DNA from 2 places in the Streptomyces avidinii genome. Region 1 is predicted to be linked to the other one. Evidence: riboswitches for the same ligand, from Rfam matches in the RefSeq annotation. Region 1 holds a riboswitch; the other holds the start of a gene.
What was found. Region 1 has a riboswitch for guanidine ahead of OG373_RS05935 (Ohr family peroxiredoxin). Riboswitches for the same ligand answer to the same signal wherever they lie in the genome.

Region 1 (11,323 bases):
GCCCGCTCGACCTGGACACCGGTCCGCTGACGCGGTTCGCGGCCGACCTGCGGACACTGCGCGAGGCGGCGGGACGGCCGCCGTATCGGGCCCTGGCCCAAAGGGCCCACTACTCGTCCACGACGCTGTCGGACGCCGCCGGCGGGCGCACGTTCCCGAGCCTGAGCGTCACGCTGGCGTACGTGGCGGCCTGCCGGGGCGACTGCCGCGCATGGGAGGCCCGATGGCACGCGGTCGCCGCGGAGATCGCCGTCGGCGCACCCGGCGTCGAGTGCGCGGAAACCGGCCTGCAGGGGGCACCGTACGCGGGGCTGGCGGCGTTCCAGCCTGAGGACTCCGACCGCTTCTTCGGACGCGAGCGGCTGACCGGCGAGGTGCTGGCGCAGGTGCGTGAGCGCCGGTTCCTGGCGGTCTTCGGGCCCTCCGGATCGGGGAAGTCCTCGCTGCTGCGGGCGGGGCTCGTCGCCCGCGCGCGGGCGACGGGGTGGCCGGTGATGCTCTTCACGCCGGGTCCCCACCCCGTGGAGGAGTGCGCGATCCGCCTGGCCGCCCTGACGGGAGAGCCACCCGGCGCGTTGCTGGCCGAGCTGCGGGGCGATCCGGCGACGCTGCACCTGCGGATCCGGCAGGCCACGGTCGACCGCTCGCCGGACATCGACACGCTGATCGTGGTCGACCAGTTCGAGGAGGTCTTCACCCTCTGCCGGGACCGGGACGAACGCGACGCGTTCATCGCGCTGCTGATCGCGGCCACCACGGCGGCGACCGGCCGGACCCGGGTCGTGCTCGGTGTGCGCGCCGATTTCTACGGCCACTGCGTCCAGGACCCCCACCTGGTCGAGGCGATGCGCGACGCACAGATCGCGGTCGGTCCGATGAGCAGTCAGGAGTTGCGCGAGGCCATCACCCGGCCGGCCGTGCGCGCCGGGTGCACGGTGACCGGCCCGCTGCTGGCCGCGGTGGTCGCGGACGCGACCGGTCGGCCGGGGGCGTTGCCGCTGGTCTCCCATGCGATGGTCGAGACCTGGCGCCGCCGCAGCTCGGAACCCCGGCGGAACTCCCAGTCGTACGGACCGCCCATGGAGTAGGGCGAAGAGCCCTGTCCACTCCCGGTCACGGCGACGAACCACATGTACCCGATGCCCGTCGCCCGGTCGTCCTCCACCTGGAAGTCCATGTTCAGAATGTGGTGCTGAATGCTCGGGAAGTGCGCTTCCGCCTGCTCCACCTTCGCCCGGACGGCCTCCCTCCCCTGGATCTCTCCCCAGGGCCCGAAGTCCAGCACCGCGTCCTCGGCCCAGCACTCGATCCAGGTCCGCCAGTCCTTGCGGTCCAGCGCCCGCCAACCGCGGATCATCAGCCTCCGCAGCGCTTCCTTGTCCTCCAGGACCCGCAGGCGGCGCAGCAGGTCCTCCTCGTACGTCCCGGCGCTCACTGCGCGCTCGCAGCAGGACGCACGACGATCTCGTTGACGTCGACCCCGGCCGGCTGGGCCACGGCATAGGCAATGGCCCCGGCGATGGCGGACGCCGGCAGTGCCACGGCGCGGTACGCCTTCATGGCCTCCCGCGCGGCGGGATCGGAGATCCCTTCGGCCAGTTCGGACTCGGTCACGCCCGGAGAGACCAGAGTGACCCGGACGGAGCCGTCCGACTCCTGGCGCAGCCCTTCGGTGATCGCACGGACGGCGTACTTGGTCGCGCAGTAGACGGCCGCGGTGGGCGACACCTCGTAGGCGCCGACGGAGGCGACGTTCACGACGTGCCCGCCGCCCTGGGCGCGCATCACGGGCAGGGCGGCGGCGATCCCGTGCAGCACACCCCGTACGTTCACGTCGATCATCCGGTCCCACTCGTCGACCTTCAGTGCGTCCAGCGGCGAGAGCGGCATCACCCCGGCGTTGTTGATCAGCACGTCCATGCGGCCGTAGTGCTCCCGGGCGGCGGCCACGAAGTCACGTACATCGGCGGCGTCGGTGACGTCCAGCCGCCGGAAGGCCGCGGTACCGCCTGCCTCGTTGATCTCCCGGCTCAGCGCATCGAGCCGGTCGGTGCGCCGCGCGCCCAGCAACAACCGGTGGCCATCGGCAGCGAGCCGCCGAGCCGTCTCCTCCCCGATCCCGCTGCTCGCTCCGGTAATGGCCACGACCTTGGCTTCGTTCCTCATACCTGCTCTGCTCCTCGTTCGAAGCGGATGACTCCGCCCGACCGAGTCTGCGCAAGCCCCAGCCGGCCAACCAGGACACAACGCACCCTGGCACCGCGCCTCCCCGCCCCCTAGGGGGCGGTCACGCTGCCGAGCCAGAGCAGGTCACGGGCCCGGGTCATCGCCACGAAGAGCCGGCTGCGCCGTAGTTCCTCGCGCTCCCGGGCCGTCTGCGGCGTCTGCGTGCCGCCCGTCGTCTCGGCCGGCGTGCCGTTCGCGAACACCTCGTCGTGCCGGGGCAGGAAGACGTTCTTGAACTCCAGACCCTTGGCCCTGCGATAGGTGCCCAGCTTCACCGCGTTCACCGCACGGCCGTCGTAGTGCTCCAGCTGGCACACCGGGAGCCCCGCCTGGGTGAGCAACCGCTGGTAGTGGCCGGTGGCGCGCAGCGAGGGGCACAGCAGGGCGGTGTCGGCGAGCGCACCGTCGGGCAGGGAACGCAGGGCGCCCAGGAGCTCCCGGTCGTGGGCGTCCACCGTGGGCCTGGTGACGCGTACGACGTCCCCGTCGTGGTAGGTGAGGTCGACATCGCGGCGGCCGGGGGTGCGCTCGCCGTCGAGGTCCTCGAAGGCGTCGTCGGCCACGACGGTGAGGGCCGCGTCCAGGATCTGCTTGCTGTTGCGGTAGTTGGTGCGCAGCACCTGTCCGCGGTCGCCGCGGATGTCGATGCCCGCATCGGTGAGGCGGAAGCCGCCCGGGTACACCGTCTGCTGGCCGTCGCCGACGAGCAGCAGACCGTTGGGCACGTCACCGACGAGCGCGTGCAGGAGACGCACCCCGACGAGCGTGAGGTCCTGGACCTCGTCCACGATGACGGCCGAGTACGGCGGCCGCTCGCGGCCGCGTGACGCCTCGGCCAGGGCGAGGGAGAGGACGTCGTTGAAGTCGTGGACGCCGCGCTCGCCGCGCAGCGATTCGTACGCCTCGTACAGCTCCCACACCGACCGCCGGTGCGTACGGTGGAGGCTCGCCCTCCGCCGTCGCCTGGGGACGATCGCGTACTCCTCGAAACGGGTGAGGCCTCGCCCCTTGATGACGTAGTCGATCTCTTCGTGCCAATAGGCGGGGGCGGGGTCGAGCTCGGCAAGTCGGCTCTCGCGGCCGACGTGTTTCCAGGCGAGGCTGAAGGCGGTCTCGGCCTTGTCCCCGTGCAACCGGACCGGTACGCCGCGCTCCTGCAGGAATTCCTGTGCCCAGGAGTGCAGGCTGCGGAAGTCCACCCGGTCGGCAACGGCGGGAGCCATGGCCTTGAGGAAGGTGCTCTGCACACGGGGCAGGTTGTTGGCGAAGGTGACGTACAGGATGCGGCCGGTCGTCCGCCTGGCCAGGTGGGCCGCACGGTGCAGGGCGACGACCGTCTTGCCGGTGCCGGCCGGTCCGCTGATGCGTGCCGGGCCCGACCAGTTGCGTCGTACCAGTGCCACCTGATCGGGGTGGAGGAAGGTCATCCACTGCTCGATCGGCGCCTGCAGGGCACCCTTCAGGGCTGCATCGCGCAGCCCTTCCAGGTCGAACAGCCCGTCCGGGGAGCTCGGTCGGTGGCCCTCGGGCACCGGCGGGGTCTGCCGGTCGACCGCCGAGCCCGCGTAGTCCGGGAACACCCGCTCCAGGTGATCGGCGATCGCCCGGACCGACTCGACCCGCAGCCTGTGCCGCTGGGACAGCAGCACGGGGCCGATCTCGTGTTCGCCCAGGAGCCGTATCCGGCCGAGGCTCGCGTCGCGGCGCTGCCCGGCGAACACCACGAGCGGCTGGACCGCCACCGGCGACATGCCCAGGGACGCCACCGCGCTCTCGGCAGCCTTGGTGGCGGTGAGCAGCCCCGCCGCCCGTCCGTCCCCCGGCTCGCCGCCGGCCGTGACCTGGAGGACGAAGACACCGCCGGGCCCCACCAGCAGCATGTCCGCGTCGGCGGTCCGCGTCCGGGACCAGTGCCGGTCGACGAGCAACCGCCACCCGCGCGCGGTCAGTACCAACAGCTGCGCGAGGACCCGCTGTTCGTCCTCGCCGACCGCGTCCCACCGCAGGGCCTGCCGACGGCCGGCCTGCCACTGCTCCCGGAGTAACCGCTCCTGCCGCCGCGCGTCCTGCGCCCGCTGCGATGCCGCCCCGCCTGCCCCCATACCAGCCCCCCTCGTACGCGGAGCAGCGATCATAGAGCGGAACGCAACCGTTGCGGCAGGGCGCCTGCCGACGGGGAACGCGGTTCAGTCCTGCCAGTAGAACAGCAGTGTGCGGACGTCCAACGGGTCGCGGCTGCCGAAGTAGTACACCCCGAGGCCGGTGACCCGGATCGAGCCGACGGCATCGTCGATCCAGCGGAACCCGGCCGATTCGAGGGCGCGGCGCACGTCCGGATCCTCGTTCCAGTCGGCGGCGAACCGGCCGAGCGTGCTGATCCACACCTCGCCGTCGCCCTCGCCGTAACCGATGACGTCGTACGTACCGTCCCCCTGCTGGTTGGCGTCCCCGCAGGAGACCGGCGGCTTCGGCGCGAGGCCCGCGGCGGTGAGCGCGGCCGTGGCCCGCAGCAGCCGCTCGGCCGGGTCGGAAGCGGGCGGCCGCTCCGCGCACAGGGCTTCGATCCGCCACCGCGGATCGCTCCGCTCCTCGCACCACTGCCCGTACTCGTGGACGATGGCCGCCCTCAACTCCTCGTCCAGGCCGGTCACCTCGACGCGGGGCCGGCCCGACTCCTCGTACAGCCGCCGGGTCTCGGCGACGTCATCGGTCATCCGGTACAGCGCGTACACCGCCCACAGCTTCGCCTCCTCGGTCGGCGCCCCGGCGAGGTAGCCGCGCAGCCGCTCGGGGTCGGTCAGGAACTCCTGGGCGCGGTACGCGACCGTGCGGTCGGGGTCCGCGAGCGCATCGGTGACGTCCTCGCCGGCGTGGTGGCGCATCCGGACGCCGCTGGAGCGGTCCTCCGGGCGGCCCTCGTCGAGTTCGGCCAGCACCGCCTCGGCCCCGTACCGGGCGGCCAGTCGGTCGAGCCCCGCCTCGCCGATCTCCCGCCGGTGACGCCAAGGGCCGAAGGCGAGCGCCGACAAGGCCCCCGCCGCCGAAAGGTCTCCGAGCGCTCCGCGGGCCCCCAGGACCGCCTCGGCCATGCCGTACGAACTGTCCTGGTGCCGGTCCTCGTGCCGCAGCCAGGGCAGCAGCTCAGGGCGGTCCGCGAGCAGTTTCAGCAGCGCGATGCGCACTTCGCTCACATCACCGGTGTCGTAGACACGCGCGATCAGGTCGGCCACGCGCCGCTCCGGCACCCGTCCGGCCAGTGCCTCGACGCAGGCTCGCCGGCGCCACCACGGCTGCGCCGCGTCGGCCACGCACTTCGCGAGGGCGTCCGCGTCGTACCCGCGCAGCCCCGCGGTGACGGTCCGGCCGGCTTCCGGGCTCAGCATCTTGATCGTCTTCGGCATCCGGGGATGTTACCCGGTGGCATCGGACGGGCTCCGCCGAATATTGCTCATGAACTACGGCTGCGCATTCAGTCACCCTCTGTGTTTAACGACCCGGATTTCGGTAACAAGATGTAGTAACAGGCAGTCAATTACCGACGGAAGGCAGGAACATGAACCTCGTTACCGTGCTCATCCTCGTCGCGGTCCTGGTACTTGTCGGCCTGCTGATCGCGGCCCCCAGCGCCAACGTACGGCGCAACCCCTTCCCGGGCCGCCGACAGCGTGCCGACCACCGCCGCTCGGGCGCTCCCCGGTCGGCACGGGTACCGGGACAGCGGGGCATCCAGCACCACGCGCGGTAACCGTCAGGCCGGAGGAGCATCCCGTGACCAGCCAGCGTCGTCCCATCGTTCCCCCGTGACCAGTGAGTTGTTCCGGACTGCGGTGATGACGTGATGACGGTCACGGTCGTGGGGCGACGGCCCGCGGTCATCCCTCGTGCGGGGGCGTGCGGAGGCGCGCGGGCGCACGTACGGGCGCGTACGGCCGGGCCGGGCCACGGGGTGACCACCGCGGCCCGGCGGCCGGTCGTCAGACGGACTCGGTCGCGAAGAGCTCCAGGTGGCCGCAGTGCGGGCAGCGGAACACCTCGATGCGCCGCCGGGGTCTGCCCGACCGCCCGGCGCCGCCGAACAGGCCGCGTTCCAGCGGCCCGGCGATCCAGCGTGCGTACCCCCGGTCCGGCTGCCGGCAGCGGGTGAGGAACTTCACCGCGCGGGGCGCCCCGGACGGCGGCCCGCGTTGCTAGATTGTCCGGCGGCCTGTCCTGGGCCCCGGACGAGATGCGCCGTACCCGGTTACGCACGACGACGCGCGAGGTGCTGCACGAGCAGCGCCGACCGCTGTCCGCACCCGGGCAGCGTCCTCGTCGAGCAAGATGGGCCGAACGCGATGACCGTGCCACTCACCCGCAGCCTGTACCGGACGACCGCGCACGCCGCCGGGGGCCGTACCGGATCCGTCCGCACGGACGACGGACGTCTGGACGTCCACCTCGCCCCGCCGCGCAAGAAGGTGCCCGGTACCACCAACCCCGAGCAGCTGTTCGCGGCCGGTTTCGCCGCATGCTTCACCTCCGCCCTCGCGGAGGTCGCCGCCGAGTTCGGGGCGGACGCCTCCGCCGCACGCGTGGCCTGCGAGGTGCAACTCGGCACCACGGACACACCCGCGGGCTACGGCCTCGCGGTGACGCTCACCGTCGGCCTGCCCGGGTGGCGGGCGGCGGACCTCCAGCCCCTGCTGCACCGGGCCGACGCGGTCTGCCCGTACTCGCAGGCCGTACGCGGCAACGTACCGCTGACGCTCCTGGCCGTGGACCTGAACCTGGACGGGGACGTGGATGGGGACGTGGACGGGGACGGGGACGTGGACGGGCCGGTCGGCGATGACCGCGCCTGAACCGGGGTCCGCGGGGCACTCCGGAGACCTCCCGGACGGCCCCGGCGTCCCGGTGCCCGAGCACGGAGCCTGGCTGCGGCGCGGCATCAGCCGCAACGGCGGACCCCTCGTCGAGGACCGCGAAGTGGTGTGGCTGCAGGCCGGGTCGTACTACGCCGACAGCCGGGGCTTCGCCGGCACGACGTCCTTCGACGGCTCCCAGGTGCACTTCCACCACCTCACGGGCGAGCCCGGCGAGGACGCCGGCACCTTCCGGTGGGACGGTGCGAACCTCGTCGAGAGGGGCACCAACCCCGACGGCTCCACCTTCCTGGAGGTCTGGACCCCGCTGCCCGCCGACGACGGCGCCTGCGGCTCCTGGTCGGGCCCGGACCACCACGTGGTGCGCCTCGGCCGCCACGTGGTGCACGTCGATTCCCGCACCGGTACGTACTGGCGGCTGTAGGCCGTCTCTTTCGGATCTTGCCCGACCCTCCCGCGCGGACCACGGCATACTGAGAAGCGGACGGTGTCGGCAGGCCACGCCGAACAGAGCGGTGAGGGAGGCCCCTGATGACGCAGCTCTTCTTCGACAGCGGGAACCTCGAGGCCACCGAGGCCTTCCTGTCCGCGGCCTACACCCCCATGCAGATCGGCGGACGCCCCTGCGACACCCGGGCGCGGATCTCCCGTACAGAGGTCGGCGGGCTCAGCGTGGACCGTCTGTCGTTCGGCTACACGATGGGCTACGACGCGGGCTGCCTGGGCAAGGTGTGCCTGGTCACGATGCACAGCGGCAGCATCGTGGACACCACCGGCGGCCGCGAGGAGATCTTCGGTCCCGGCGAGACCTTCCTCCTCGCACCTCACGACCGGCCTTATGCGGGACAGGTCCACGCAGCCCGGTACACGATCACGATGTTCGACCCCCGGCTGCTGAACCGGGTCGCCTCCCTGCCGGGGGACAAGGGCGTGCGGATCACCGGGGCCCGGCCGGTCGGTCCGGCCGAGAACAGGCGGCTCGGCGCCGCCGTCGCCTATCTCCGCGACCACGTCCTCGACGAATCCGCCGCTTGCGACGACGACGAAGGCGGACTGCTGGTGTCCACCGCCGTCCAGCACCTGGCGGCCACGGTGCTCAAGACGCTGCCGAACAGCGCCCGGTCGGACAGGGCCACCCCGCGGGACACACGCGACGCGCACAGCGACACCCTGCGCCGCGCCGTCTCGTTCATCGAGGCCAACGCCCACCGGGACATCACGCTCGCCGACATCGCCGCCTCCGTCCCGGTCACGCCGCGTGCGGTCCAGTACGCCTTCACCCGCCACGCCGGCACCACGCCGCTCGGCCACCTCCGGCGCGTCCGGCTGGACCGCGCCCACGCCGAACTCCGCGCCGCCGAGCCGTCCGGCACCACGACCGTCGCCGCCGTCGCCGGGCGGTGGGGCTTCGCCCACCAGGGCCGCTTCGCCGCCGCCTACCGTCAGGCGTACGGCGTGGCGCCCTCCGTCACCCTCAGAACCGGCGGACGCCGCTGACCCGACCGGCCGCGGTCAGGGCGCCGCGCGGGTGGGCCCGTAGCCCGTCTCGCCCGTATCGGGGGCGCTGATGTTGAACAGCAGGTCGGCGCCCGTGATGGACAGCAGGCGCAAGAACTGCGGGCCGGGGTCGGCGAGGATCAGGGTGCGCCCGTTCGACTCGCACAACAGGCGTGCGCGCAGCAGGGCGTTGAGACCGGCGGAGTCGCAGAACGCCAGCCGCGTGAGGTCGACGACCACCCGCTCCGGAGCGCCGGGATCGGAGCACGCCACCAGGAGCACGCTGTTCAACGCGTCGACATGGTCGAGGTCGAGGTCACCGGTGACGGTGACGACGCTGGAGTCGATGCGTGTGACGACCGTGACGCTGTGCGGACCGCGGCCGGCCGGCAGGTTCATCTCGGTCCTTCCGTCGATCCACGGGTGGACCTCCGTCGGCGACCACCCGGGCCCGACGCTATCCGGGCCCGAGGCGGCGCACAGCCGCGGAAACGAACAACCGGACGTGTTCGTTTGACGGACAAGCACCCCCGTCCGGAGGGGGGCGGACCATCAGGGCAGCAGACCTGCCGGGAGGTATTCCGCGTACGTCGGGGCCGGCCGACCGGTGGTCTGGCGGACGAGGTCCCCGATGGGATCGGCGGCCTCCTCCGGGTCCGGCACCGGCGTGCCGAGGCGGGCGGCGACATCCTTGCGGAGCGACGGGAGCAGGGCGTAAAGGCGGTCACCGGGGCAGGAGGTGGCGTTGAAGTCGCGATGGCCGTAGATCTCCGACGCGGGCAGGCCGTACTGGCCGCAGATGTGGGCGCACAGATCCGCCAGCGCCGCGTACTGCGCCGCCGGCGGGACCTGCGAGGTGTAGGTGCCCTCGTTCTCGATGCCGATCGACACCGTGTTCTGGCCGACGCAGTGCGCCGCCCGCACCTGGCGGGTACCGGTGCGCAGCTCCGCCAGGCTGTTGTGGCGCCCCTCCAGTACGAAGGCCCCGCGGCTGACGGTGAAATGCTGACCCGTGTCGATCCAGCCCTGCGCGTCCATGTGGTACGTCTGGATCGCGCGGGCGAGGGCGACGGCGCGCTGCTTCGAGTAGTCCGTCACGTTCGCCGTCGCGGTGTGGTGGACGACGATCCGCTCCGGACCGTTGGCGAGGACGACGACGGGTTCGGACGCCGCCCGCGCACCCCAGGCGGCGCAACCGATGATGTCCGGTGTGGCGGCGGAGTACGCCCGCCCCGCCGCGGCGAGCGGCAGTGCCGCGCCGGCGGCCAGGGCGAAGGCTCCCGTGAGGATCGACCGGCGGGTGTGCGGGGCCGCGGCGGCGCGTGCCGACGGCTGGTGCAGTGCGGAGAAGGTCATGCCGCGCCATTGAAGGGGACCCCGGCTCCACCGGCCGCGCAGACACACCGCGCACCCCCCGGACTGTCCCCGACCGGCCCCGCCCCGCCCGGGGCCGGTGGATCGGGAACGGCGGTCAGCCGGAGCCGGTGGGCGGGGCCGGCTTCGCCGCCGACAGAGGCTCGGCGATGTCCTCCAGCGAGCGCCGCTCGGCCTTGACCGCCAGGAACGCCGCCACGAGACCGGCGGCGCACATCAGCGCGGCGCCGATCCGGAAGGCGAGTGCCGTGTCACCGACCACACCCGACTCGGTGAGGTCGGCGAAGATCAGCGGACCGCTGATGCCTCCCGCCGCGGTGCCGAGGGCGTAGAAGAAGGCGATGGCCATGGCGCGGGTCTCCATGGGGAACACCTCCGAGACGGTCAGGTACGCGCTTGAGGCACCCGCCGACGCGAAGAACAGCACCACGCACCAGCAGACCGTCATCGTCGTCGCCGTGAGCGAACCCCGGTCGAACAACCAGGCCGTACCGAACAGGAGCACACCGGAGAGCAGGTAGGTGGAGGAGATCATGATCCGGCGCCCGAGTCCGAGGACGACCCCGAGGGCGAAACTGAGCCGCCGGCCGAGGTTCTGGGGAAAGCTGTCGGTGTCGAGCATCACCACGGAGAGCAGGGCGCAACCGATCGCGCCCAGCCAGTAGCTGCCGTTGATGATGAGGTCGACCCGGCCCCGGTAGAGGGACGGGATCAGCTCGTCGATCGCCGAGTTGACGGCCGCGTACTCACCGCCGATGCCGAAGCCGGTGAGGAAGCGGAAGAGGAAGAACCACCAGGACTCGAACGACAGCGCGGTCATCGCGGTCGCGCCCAGGTAGACGGCCAGGGTCACCATGAAGAGCTTCTTGCGGCCGTAACGGTCGGTCAGCCGGCCGAAGAACAAAGCCCCCGAGCAGGCACCCGCCACGTAGAGGGCGGCCGCGACACCCGTGACCTGGGCGGCGGTGATGTCGAGGCCACTGCCTTCCTCGGCGAGACAGCCGGCGACATTGCCGACGATGGTGACCTCGAGCCCGTCGAGGATCCATACGGTGCCGAGGCCGATCACGATCATCCAGTGCCACCGGGACCACGGCAGCCGGTCGAGACGGGCCGGCACGACTGTGGTGACCGTGCCCGTGCCGGCCGTCACGGAGCGGCGGCACAACTGTCAGTGGTGGCAGTTACGTTCGAGGTGTTGAACGAGCCGTTTTCCGACAGGAGTGGACGATGACCGAGAGCAGTGCTCTGCCTGCGCTCAGGGTGGTGCTGACAGACGTCAACGAGCGCGTGGTGGAGGCGTGGCGGGCCGCGTTCGCGGACACCCCCGGCATCGAGATCCGCCGGGGCTCGATCCTCGATGC
Region 2 (11,323 bases), 4.2 Mb from region 1:
CCCGGCCTCGTCGACGAAGTCGCGCTCAAGGCCGCCGGCGCCCACGGCGTCGTCAAGATGGGCACCGCGATCCAGGTCGTCATCGGCACCGACGCCGACCCGATCGCCGCCGACATCGAAGACATGATGTGATCCGGACTCCCTAGTCCGGGCCTCGCGCCCCACAGCACAGCGGACCCCGTCCCGGAAGCACCCGGACGGGGTCTTCGCGTTCCACCGCACCGACTAGGCTCGGAGCCATGTCTCGCATCGACGGCCGTACGCCCGAACAGCTCCGCCCGGTCACCATCGAACGCGGATGGAGCAAGCACGCCGAGGGCTCCGTCCTCATCTCCTTCGGAGACACCAAGGTCTTCTGCACCGCCTCCTTCACCGAAGGCGTCCCGCGCTGGCGCAAGGGCAGCGGCGAAGGCTGGGTCACCTCCGAGTACTCGATGCTGCCGCGCTCCACCAACACCCGCGGCGACCGCGAATCCGTCCGCGGCAAGATCGGCGGCCGCACCCACGAGATCTCCCGCCTGATCGGCCGCTCCCTGCGCGCCGTCATCGACTACAAGGCCCTCGGCGAGAACACCGTCGTCCTGGACTGCGACGTCCTCCAGGCCGACGGCGGCACCCGCACCGCCGCCATCACCGGCGCCTACGTCGCCCTCGCCGACGCCGTCGCCTGGGGCCAGAAGAAGAAGCTGATCAAGGCCGGCCGCAAGCCCCTCACCGGCACCGTCGCCGCCGTCAGCGTCGGCATCGTCGATGGCGTCCCGCTCCTCGACCTCTGCTACGAGGAGGACGTGCGCGCCGAGACCGACATGAACGTGGTCTGCACCGGCGACGGCCGCTTCGTCGAGGTCCAGGGCACCGCCGAGGGCGAGCCCTTCGACCGCAAGGAACTGAACGCCCTCCTCGACCTCGCCGCCGGCGGCTGCGCGGACCTGGAAGCCATCCAGCTGGGCGCGCTCGAACTGTAGGGCAACCGTCGGGCCCGGCCCGGCGTCCAGGAAGATACGGGCGCACGGTTTCAGAGCCGTGCGCCCGTCCTCGTAGCGTCCAAGCCCTCAGGGGGAGAACCGCATGAAGCTCCGCATAGCGGCCGTAGCCGTGGCCGTCGTACTCACCGTCCCGGCCCTGTCCGCGTGCGACGCGATCTCCACGGCAATGGACTGCGCGAACACGGCCGTGGCCATCACGGACGGCGCCAACGACCTCCAGCAGGCCGTCTCCCAGGCGGGCAACAGCCCCCAGGACGCCAAGAACGCGCTCGACCAGATCGAGGCGAACCTCAAGAAGATCGGCGACCAGACGGACAACGCCGACCTCGGCAAGGCCATCGACTCGATGAACACCGCCGTGAAGAACGTCCGCACCTCCATCGAGAGCGGCAACACCGTCCCGGACATCCAGCCGGTCGCGGACGCGGCCAGCGAGATCTCCAAGGTCTGCACCCCGGGATAATGGGGGCATGACCTCGACGCCCAGCCGCCTCATCCTGGCCACCCGCAACGCGGGCAAAGTCTCCGAACTCCGCGCGATCCTGTCCGACGCCGGCCTGCCGCACGAGCTGGTCGGCGCGGACGCGTACCCGGAGATCCCGGACGTCAAGGAGACCGGAGTCACCTTCGCCGAGAACGCCCTCCTCAAGGCCCACGCCCTCGCGCAGGCCACCGGCCTCCCGGCGGTCGCCGACGACTCCGGCCTCTGCGTGGACGTCCTGCACGGCGCCCCCGGCATCTTCTCGGCGCGCTGGGCCGGCACCCACGGCGACGACAAGGGCAACCTGGACCTGCTGCTGGCCCAGCTCGGGGACATCGCCGACGAGAACCGCGGGGCCCACTTCGCGTGCGCGGCGGCCCTGGCCCTGCCGGACGGCACCGAACGCGTCGTCGAGGGCCGCCTCCTGGGCACCCTCCGCCACACCCCGTCCGGCACGGGCGGCTTCGGCTACGACCCGATCCTCCAGCCGCAGGGCGACACCCGCACGTGCGCGGAGCTGACGGCGGCGGAGAAGAACGCCATCTCCCACCGCGGCCAGGCCTTCCGCGCCCTGGTCCCCTTCGTCCGCGCCCTCCTGGGCTGAGCCCTGAACGGCGACGGCCGGTCATCTCATGACGAGACGACCGGCCGTTGATGTGGGCCCGGTGGGACTCGAACCCACGACACACCGGACCTAAACCGGCGCCCTCTGGCCAGCTGGGGTACGGACCCGTGCGACCACCTTACTGGTCGACGGGGGTCCGTTGCGATGGAATGGCCGACCTTGATCGTTTGGCGAAGGTCGGCGTCTGGCTGTGGCAGGAGGGGCACAAATAGCGGAGGTTCTCCCGGCGGTTGTCCAGCCGGTCACCGTTCACGTGGTCGATCTCCAGGACGAGTCTCTGACCGCGCCACACGTCCCCGATGCCGCACTCCGTGCATACACGTGGCACTCCGAGGTCGTCCAGGGCTCGACGCAGAGTCGCGGTCTTGGTGCGGGACGAGCCGACTTCGAGTCGCCTCAGGATCTCTGGTGCCGACTTGCGCGCCGGGGAAGGGCGGCCGACGGCGTGCCCCTGGCCCGTGAAGTGCTCTGTCGACAGCCCGTATTCCTCGATGCTCCGCCTGGCTCTGGAGCGTGCGGCGCCGTCGAAGGGGTGGTGGCCGAGGGCGCGCATGACCCCGGCCATGCTCTTCGAGCCGGCGACCGCGGGTGCGATCTCCTCGTGGACGAAGAGGCGTGACGAAATGCCTCGACGGGGAAAGTGCGACGTGTCTGTCCCGAACCGTTCGATGAGCTTGGCGATATGGACGTGAGCGCTGTTGTACGGCTCGACGCCCATGTGGGCGAGCATGCCCGTGATGCTGTCCGTGTGGGCGGCTGCTTCCCGTAGCCGCTCTTCCGTGTAGCGCTGCCGGACACGGACGGGAAGTGGCTCGTCGACGAAGTGGGATGTGTCGATGCCGTAGTGAGCCAGCCTGTCACGCACGTACCGTCGGGGGCCGGCGAGCAGTGGGGCGTCCAGCCGCCTCAGGAGGTCGACCAGGCTGGTGGCCAGTGGCGCGGTTCGGCTCAGCAGGTCCCGGGTGTACCTGACCTCGCTCATGCGGCCCTCCTCGCCTTGCGGCCGCGGTACGTGTCGGTGGCCGCATGGCAGTTGGGGCACAGGATCCGGAGGTTTTCCCGCCGGTTGTCCCACCACTCGCCATTGATGTGATCGACCTCGTGCCGAAGTGGTTTGTCGTTCCACTGCGTGCCGACCCCGCACTCGGCGCATTCCTCGGGAACGCCGACCTTCAGCAGTTCCCGTCGCAAGCGGTCACCGGGGACCCTGCCGTCCTGCGGATCTCTGAGGGAGAGCGTCGGTCCCAGAGCCCCCTTGGGGCGAGGCTTTCGGGCAGCGACGAAGTGCGATGTGTCGATGCAAAGGGTCGAGATCCGCCGGGCGATGTGCGTCTGGTTGCCGCCGACGTTGCTGATGCCGAGGCGGCTGACCACCTCTGAGATCGATGTCGATCCGGAAACGACTTCCCGCAGCCGCTCCTCGGTGTGCCGCGCCCATTTCGTGGGGAAGTGGGAACAGTCGATCCCCGATTCCCGCATCTTCGCCCGTAGATAGCGCCTGCTTCCGCTGCTCGGCGTGCCGCCGCACCATCGGACGGCGTCGTCCCACGTGTTCGTCTCGCGAGCCGCGGCTTCCAACAGCTCTCGGGTGTATCGGACCGCCATTGCCTTCTCCTCCCGGCCGCGTGTGCGACTCCCGTATGGAGTAACGGACCGACAGGCGGGCAGTTACGGCCGGTCTCGTCCGATAAACGGAACGGCCCGCACCGGGTGGGTGCGGGCCGTTGCTTCCGGGGGCGGGGTGGGGTCAGAGGCCCAGGTCTTTGATGATCTTGGCTACGTGGCCCGTCGCCTTGACGTTGTAAAAGGCGTGCTCGACCTTGCCGTCCTCGTCGACGACCACCGTGGAGCGGATGACCCCGGTGACCGTCTTGCCGTACAGCTTCTTCTCGCCGTACGCGCCGTACGCCGTCAGCGTCTCCTTCTCCGGGTCGCTGACCAGGGTGACCTTCAGGTCCTCCTTCTCGCGGAACTTCGCCAGCTTCTCCGGCTTGTCCGGGGACACGCCGATGACGTCGTAGCCGTGTCCCGTCAGGAAGGACAAGTTGTCCGTGAAGTCGCAGGCCTGCTTCGTGCAGCCCGGCGTCAGCGCGGACGGGTAGAAGTAGACGATCACCTTGCGGCCCTTGTGGTCGGCGAGCGAGACCTCGTTGCCGTCCGCGTCGGGCAGGGTGAAGGCGGGGGCGGTGTCGCCCGGCTGGAGCCGCTCGCTCATCGTTGACACTCTCCTCGGGAGGGGATCGGTATGCCATGAGACTAAGCTGACAGACTGTTCATGGCGGACTACGCCCCACAGGACCACGACGACGGAGGCAGCGCGGTGTCGGAAGCCAGGACCCCCGCACAGATCGAGGCGGACATCGTCCGCCGCCGCGAGCAGCTCGCCGAGACGCTCGACGAGATCGGCGTGCGCATGCACCCGAAGACGATCATCGGGGACGCGAAGGCACGGGTCGCTTCGACCGTCGACCACACCGCCGGGCGGGCCTTCGCCACGGTGAACCGGATCGTGACCGATCTGAAGGACGGCCTGCGCCACGACGACGGGGCCCCGCGCGTCGACCGGATCGTGCCCGTCGCCCTGGTCGCGGTGGGTCTGGTCGGGCTGCTCGTGGTGTCGGCGCGCCGCAGGCGCGGATGACCCTGAGCGGTACGGGGCGGGTAGGGACAGGTAGGTTCGGGGCGTGAGCGAGAACACCACCCACGACAAGCTGCCCATCCGCATGCTGCACGACCGCGTGCTCGTGAAGTCCGATCTGCCGGAGGGCGAGCGCCGCTCGGGCGGCGGCATCCTGATTCCCGCGACGGCCGCGGTGGGCAAGCGGCTGGCCTGGGCCGAGGTGGTCGCGGTCGGGCAGAACGTACGGACGGTCGAGCCCGGTGACCGGGTGCTGTACGACCCCGAGGACCGTGCCGAGGTCGAGGTGCGGGGAGCGACGTACGTGCTGATGCGCGAGCGGGACCTGCACGCCGTGGCCGCGGAGCGGCTGGAGGGGTCTGAGGACTCGACCGGGCTGTATCTGTAGGTCTGCGGCTCTCACAGGAGCGGTGAAAGGGCTGGTGGCGCAGGTCACCGGCCCTTTTGGCTGCCTTTTGCTACGGTGGAGGAGAACCCGACGAGACGCGCCGTACCGGGTACGACAAGACGACGCACCCCGTATCGCTCGATGTCTCGGAGGTGCCGTCATGGCATGGGTTCTTCTTCTCGTCGCCGGTCTGATCGAGGTCGGCTGGTCGATCGGCATGAAGTTCACCGAAGGTTTCACCCGGCTGTGGCCCAGTGTGTTCACGGGCGCCGGGATCGTCGCGAGCATGGTGCTGCTGTCCTACGCCGCGAAGACCCTGCCCATCGGGACGGCGTACGGGGTGTGGGTGGGCATCGGCGCCGCCGGTGCTGCCGTGCTCGGTATGGCGGTGCTGGGTGAGCCCGTCACCGCCGCCCGGATCTTCTTCATCTGTCTGCTGCTGGTCGCCGTCGTGGGGTTGAAGGTGACCTCCGGTCACTGACCTGATCGGCGAGTTCTGGCGGCCTATTCGAGGAATGCCGACGGCGGTCGCAGGCCCTCCGCCGGGTCGCTGTCGGTTCCTTGTGTGCTGCCCCGGGCGCTGCCCTCCGTGCCCTGGGTGGTGCCGCCCTGGTCGCCGCCCTGGGTGGTGCCGCCGTTGTCCTGGCCGCCGTTGCCCTGACCGCCGTTGTCCCGGCCGCCGTTCGTGCGGCCGCCGTTGTCCTGGCCGCCCTGGTTCTGGCCGCCGTTGTTCTGTCCGCCCTGGTTGCGGCCGCCGGTCCCGTTCGAGGGGGTGGGCCGGGTCGGGCGTTCCGGGGTGCTGGGCGTGGGTTCGCCGGGGGTTTCCCGGGGCGGTTCGGACTCGGGGCCGGTCGGCGGCGGGGGCTGTGCGGCTCCGGGCTGGAGTTCCAGGTCGAAGTCGACGGGGTCGGTGCCCTCCAGGGCGGTCTTCGTGTACGCGGCCCAGATCCGGGCCGGGTATCCGCCGCCGCCGATGCGGGGCTCGCCGAGGGCGCCGTAGAGGGATTGCAGGGTTCCGGTGTCCGGGTCCTGGCCCATCATCGCGATCACGGTGACGAGCTCGGGGGTGTAGGCCGCGAACCAGGCCGAGCGGTCCAGTTCGCCGGTGCCGGTCTTGCCGGCGGCCGGGTGGCCGGCGGCGAGGGCGGCCGTACCGGTGCCGTTGTCCACGACGCTGACCAGCATGGATGTGGTGGTGTCGGCGGCTTCGCGGCTGATGGCCTGGGTGGGGGTGCGCGGGGGGAGGCCGATCGTGTCGCCGCCCTTGGTGATCTTTTCGACGAAGGTGTAGGGGGTGCGTCGGCCGTGGTCGGCGAGGGTGGCGTAGGCCTGGGCCATGTCCACGACGCCGGCCTGGAGGGTGCCGAGTGCCATGGCGGGGCCGGATACGAAGTTCGGGGTGTTCTCGGGGATGCCGAGGTCGATGGCGGTCTGCCTGACCGTGCCGGTGCCGACGTCGACCGCCATCTGTGCGTACACGGCGTTGACGGAGAGGTCGGTGGCGGTGTTGACGGTGATGTTGCCGTAGGAGACCTGGCCCTCGTTCTCGGGGGCGAAACGGATCCGGCCGCCGACGACGGGGCGCTTGTTGTCGCCGTTGTAGATCGTGTTCGGGGTGATCCGGCGGCCGTCCTGGGTGCGGGAGCCGTTCTCGGCGGCGGCGGCGAAGACGAACGGCTTGAAGGTGGAGGCGACCTGGTAGTCGTGCCGGGTCGCGTTGTTGACGTACTGCTTGGTGTAGTCGATGCCGCCGTACATGGCGACGACCTTGCCGGTGGCCGGGTCGATGGAGACCCCGCCGGCCCGGACCAGGCGGTCGGCCTTGCGCGTGTCGGGTTCGAGCTTGCTGACCAGCTGTTGGTCGACGGCGTCGACGAGGGCGGTCTGGCGGCGCTTGTCGACGGTGGTGGAGATGCGGTAGCCGCCCTCGGCGAGGGTCTTGTCGCCGAGGATCTTGTTGTCGACGACGTAGTCCTTGATCGCTTCGACGAGGTAGCCGCGCTGGCCGGACAGTCCGGCGGCCGCGCGGACCTTGCCCGGTTCCGGGAACGTGGTTGTCGCGCGGTCGGCGGCGTGCAGCCACCGCTTCTTGACCATGCCGTCGAGTACGTAGTTCCAGCGGGCGAGGGCGCGCGGGCGGCTCTGGGGGTGTGAGACGACGTCGAAGGCGCTGGGGGAGTTGAGGAGGGTGGCGAGGTAGGCGCCCTCGGCGATGGTGAGCTTGTTGACGTCCTTGCCGTAGTAGGCCTGGGCGGCGGCCTGGATGCCGTAGGCGTTGCGGCCGAAGTAACTGGTGTTCAGGTAGCCCTCGAGGATGTAGTCCTTCGACTTCTCGCGACCGAGTTTGATCGCGATGAAGAACTCCTTGACCTTGCGTTTGATCGTCTGTTCCTGGCCCAAGTAGTAGTTCTTGACGTACTGCTGGGTGATCGTCGAGCCGGACTGGGTGCCCTTGCCGGTCGCGGTGTTCCAGGCGGCGCGGACCATCGCCTTGGGGTCGACCGCCCGTTCGGAGTAGAAGTCCCGGTCCTCGGCGGCCAGTACGGCCTCCTGCACGGTCCGTGGGACCTGCGTGAGGGGCACGTTGACGCGGTTGACCTCGCCGTCGCGCGCGATCAGGGAGCCGTCGGAGTAGAGGTAGACGTTGGACTGCGCGGTGGCGGCGGCGTTGGCCGGCGGGATGTCGACCAGCAGGTAGCCGGCCACGAGGGCGCCGCCGATCAGCAGGGCGAGGAGCAGGAGGCCGCCCAGGACCATGCGCCAGGTGGGGACGGCGCGGCGCCAGCCGGTCCTCGGGCGCCGGGGTTTCCCGCTCCGGCCGGGCGGGTGCGGCGGCCGCTTCCGGTCCTGGTCGTGCGCCCGCGGCTGCGGGACGTCGTGGGGTGCGCCGGGCGGGGTGTCGGGGTCGCGAGGGGTCCAGCCCGGGGGTGGTGACTGGTCGCTCATCTCCAGGACTCCTCGACGCCGTTCGAAATATCCACTTCTGTACCTCATGGTGTCTACCCGATGGCCGCTGATTCCGCTCCGGACGGGCATAAATCGGTCGCGTGGCTCGCCCCTCCGCACTAAGCTCGCGCGCTTTGGCCGACGTAGGAACGACCTGGGAAACGGAGGGATACGGTGCGCCGGAGAGTGCGTCTCTACCTGGCGGTCGCGGCAGGCGGATTCAGGCGGTACGCCACCTACGGGACGGCGACAGCGGCCGGGGTGTTCACCAATACCGTGTTCGGGTTCATCGTCGCGTACACGTACATCGCGCTGTGGGACGAGCGTCCCGGACTCGGCGGCTACGACCAGGCACAGGCGCTGACCTTCGTCTGGGTGAGCCAATCGCTGCTGGCCGCCGGTGCCCTGATCGGCGGCGGGTTCCAGGAGGAGCTCCAGGAGCGGATCCGGACGGGCGACATCGCCGTCGACCTGTACCGGCCGGCGGACCTCCAGATGTGGTGGCTCGCGGCCGATCTGGGCCGGGCGGGCTTCCAGTTGCTGGGCCGCGGCGTGGTGCCGCTGGTGGCGGGGGCGCTCGCGTTCCCGCTGGCGCTGCCCGTCGATCCGCTGCGCTGGCTGCTGTTCCTGGTGTCCGTGCTGCTCGCCCTGGTGGTGAGCTTCGCGCTGCGCTACATGGTCGGGCTGGTGGCGTTCTGGCTGATGGACGGGGCGGGCGTCAACATCATGGCCACCGTCACCTCGATCTTCTTCTCCGGGATGCTGCTGCCGCTGACCGTCTTCCCGGGCGGCTTCGGCGAGTTCGTCCGGGCCCTGCCGTGGTCGGCGATGCTCCAGGTTCCGCTGGACGTCCTGCTGGGCAAGCACGCGGGGGCCGGGGGCGCGGCCGGGGCGCTGGGCTTCCAGGCCGGGTGGGCGCTCGTACTGCTGGGAACGGGGCGGCTGTTGCAGTCGGCCGCGACGCGGAAGGTGGTGGTCCAGGGTGGCTGAGGCGGAGGTGGGGGTGGAGACGGAGGTGCAGGCGGTACCGGCGAGGCCGCGGGGGTTCGCCGTGGACGTCGGCCCTGTGCCGATGGAGGGGCGGGTGCGGCGCGGCGGCCCGGTCCGGGAGGGGCTGCGCGGCTACCGGCTGATCGTGGGCATGTGGATCCGCTCCACGATGACGTACCGGACGTCCTTCGTCCTGACGACCGTCGGGCACGCGGCGATCACCCTGCTGGACTTCGTCGCGATCTACATCATGTTCTCCCACGTGGACGCCCTCGGCGGTTTCACGCTGCCCGAGATCGCCCTGCTGTACGGCTCCTGCTCGGCCTCCCTGGGCCTGGCGGACATGCTGCTGGGGAACACCGACCGGATCGGCGCCCGGATCCGCGACGGCTCGCTCGACACGATGCTGGTGCGCCCCGTCCCGGTCCTCGCGCAGGTCGCTGCGGACCGCTTCGCGCTGCGCCGGCTGGGCCGCATCGGGCAGGGGCTGGGCGTGATGGGCTGGGCGGTCTGGACCCTGGACGTGGACTGGACGGCCGGCAAGGTGCTGCTGGTTCCCGGGATGGTCCTCGCCGGGGCGGCGATCTTCGCGGCGGTGATGGTCACCGGCGCGGCCTTCCAGTTCGTGACCGGTGACGCGGCGGAGGTGCAGAACTCCTTCACCTACGGCGGCTGCACGATGCTCCAGTACCCGCCGACGGTCTTCGCGAAGGACCTGCTGCGCGGGGTGACCTTCGTCGTCCCGCTGGCCTTCGTCAACTGGCTGCCCGCACTGCACGTGTTGGGGCGGCCCGATCCGCTGGGGCTGCCCGGGTGGGTCGCGTACCTGAGCCCACTGGTGGCCTTCGTGGTGTTCCTGCCCGCGTCGCTGGCGTGGCGCGCGGGAGTCCGTTCGTACCGAAGCACGGGGAGCTAGAGCTGTGGCGGATGCGCTGATCTCGTTGGACGGGGTCGAGAAGGTCTTTGACGTACGGCGCCGGGTGAGCCTGATGCGCCGGGAGAAACGCCGGGTCAGGGCGGTGGACGGGATCAGTTTCGAGGTCGCCCGCGGTGAGATGGTCGGCTACATCGGGCCGAACGGCGCCGGGAAGTCGACCACGATCAAGATGCTGACGGGCATCCTGACGCCGAGCGGCGGCCGGCTGCGGGTCGCGGGCATCGATCCGGCGCGGGAGCGGATGCGGCTCGCCCACCGGATCGGGGTGGTGTTCGGGCAGCGCACCACGCTGTGGTGGGACCTGCCGCTGAAGGACTCGTACGGGCTGATGCGGCGGCTGTACCGGGTGCCGCGGGCCCGGTTCGAGGAGAACCTGGAGCGCTGCGTGGACCGCCTGGACCTGGGCGAGCTGCTGGACGTGCCGGTACGGCAGTTGTCGCTCGGGCAGCGGATGCGCGGGGACATCGCGGCGGCTCTGCTGCACGATCCGGAGGTGCTGTACCTGGACGAGCCGACGATCGGGCTGGACGTGGTGAGCAAGGCGAAGGTACGGGGCTTCCTGCGGCAGCTGAACGAGGAACTCGGCACGACGGTGCTGCTCACGACGCACGACCTCCAGGACATCGAGCAGCTGTGCGAGCGGGTGATGGTGATCGACCACGGGCGGCTGATGTACGACGGGCCGCTGGGCGGGCTGCACGCGGCGGGGGCGGTGGGGGAGAGCGAGCGCACGCTGGTGGTCGACCTGGAACGGGAGCTCGCGCCGATCAGCGTGGCGGGTGCGCGGGTGGTGAAGGTGGAGGGGCCGCGGCAGTGGCTGGCCTTCCCGGCGGGGGCGTCGGCGGCGCCGCTGGTGGCGGCGGTGGCGGCGGACTACCCGCTGGTGGACCTGTCGGTGCGGGAGCCGGACATCGAGGACGTGATCGCGCGGATGTACGCGGGCCGGGGGTGACACCGGGGGTGATCTCGGGGAAAAGGTGGGGTCGATCTCGGGACGATCTCAGGGGATTGGTCATACAACTCCCCGACAACCCTGCATAGTCTGGTCCGCATGAGTGACGAGCGGCCGGAGAAGCCGTTGCCGGAGCTGAGGGCGTCGGATGCCGACCGGGACCGGGTGGTGGAGCGTCTGCGGGACGCCGTCGCCGAGGGCCGGCTCGACATGGAGGAGTTCGAGGAGCGGCTGGAGGCGGCGTACAAGTCCCGGACGTACGCGGAACTGGAGCCGCTGACGCGGGACCTGCCGGCCCCGGCGGGCGGTCCGGCGGGCCGGCCGTCGACGGCCGCGGAGCCCTGGACGGGCCGGATCGGCGGGGCGGGCTCCTCGACGGC

Region 2: another riboswitch for guanidine. It lies ahead of OG373_RS24625 (DMT family transporter); the one in region 1 lies ahead of OG373_RS05935 (Ohr family peroxiredoxin).

What each region holds. Positions count from the first base shown of each region.
Region 1 covers NZ_CP108863.1:1,286,763-1,298,085, forward strand. The annotation lists gene OG373_RS05900 (helix-turn-helix domain-containing protein) at 1-1,088, shown strand, start outside; partial or broken gene OG373_RS05905 (nuclear transport factor 2 family protein) at 1,106-1,357, opposite strand; gene OG373_RS05910 (SDR family oxidoreductase) at 1,432-2,166, opposite strand; gene OG373_RS05915 (UvrD-helicase domain-containing protein) at 2,277-4,328, opposite strand; gene OG373_RS05920 (hypothetical protein) at 4,413-5,627, opposite strand; gene OG373_RS05925 (hypothetical protein) at 5,780-5,971, shown strand; gene OG373_RS05930 (hypothetical protein) at 6,201-6,380, opposite strand; guanidine-III (ykkC-III) riboswitch at 6,423-6,485, shown strand; gene OG373_RS05935 (Ohr family peroxiredoxin) at 6,561-7,067, shown strand; gene OG373_RS05940 (hypothetical protein) at 7,054-7,512, shown strand; gene OG373_RS05945 (AraC family transcriptional regulator) at 7,620-8,585, shown strand; gene OG373_RS05950 (STAS domain-containing protein) at 8,601-8,984, opposite strand; gene OG373_RS05955 (peptidoglycan recognition family protein) at 9,138-9,941, opposite strand; gene OG373_RS05960 (MFS transporter) at 10,057-11,112, opposite strand; gene OG373_RS05965 (ADP-ribosyltransferase domain-containing protein) at 11,190-11,323, shown strand, end outside.
Region 2 covers NZ_CP108863.1:5,486,942-5,498,264, forward strand. The annotation lists gene OG373_RS24575 (glucose PTS transporter subunit EIIB) at 1-132, shown strand, start outside; gene rph (ribonuclease PH) at 240-965, shown strand; gene OG373_RS24585 (hypothetical protein) at 1,069-1,449, shown strand; gene rdgB (RdgB/HAM1 family non-canonical purine NTP pyrophosphatase) at 1,457-2,071, shown strand; tRNA gene OG373_RS24595 (tRNA-Leu) at 2,125-2,199, opposite strand; gene OG373_RS24600 (HNH endonuclease) at 2,211-3,074, opposite strand; gene OG373_RS24605 (HNH endonuclease) at 3,071-3,697, opposite strand; gene bcp (thioredoxin-dependent thiol peroxidase) at 3,840-4,307, opposite strand; gene OG373_RS24615 (DUF3618 domain-containing protein) at 4,413-4,733, shown strand; gene OG373_RS24620 (co-chaperone GroES) at 4,777-5,118, shown strand; guanidine-III (ykkC-III) riboswitch at 5,178-5,247, shown strand; gene OG373_RS24625 (DMT family transporter) at 5,279-5,599, shown strand; gene OG373_RS24630 (transglycosylase domain-containing protein) at 5,623-8,064, opposite strand; gene OG373_RS24635 (ABC transporter permease) at 8,251-9,054, shown strand; gene OG373_RS24640 (ABC transporter permease) at 9,137-9,970, shown strand; gene OG373_RS24645 (ATP-binding cassette domain-containing protein) at 9,975-10,943, shown strand; gene OG373_RS24650 (DUF1707 domain-containing protein) at 11,043-11,323, shown strand, end outside.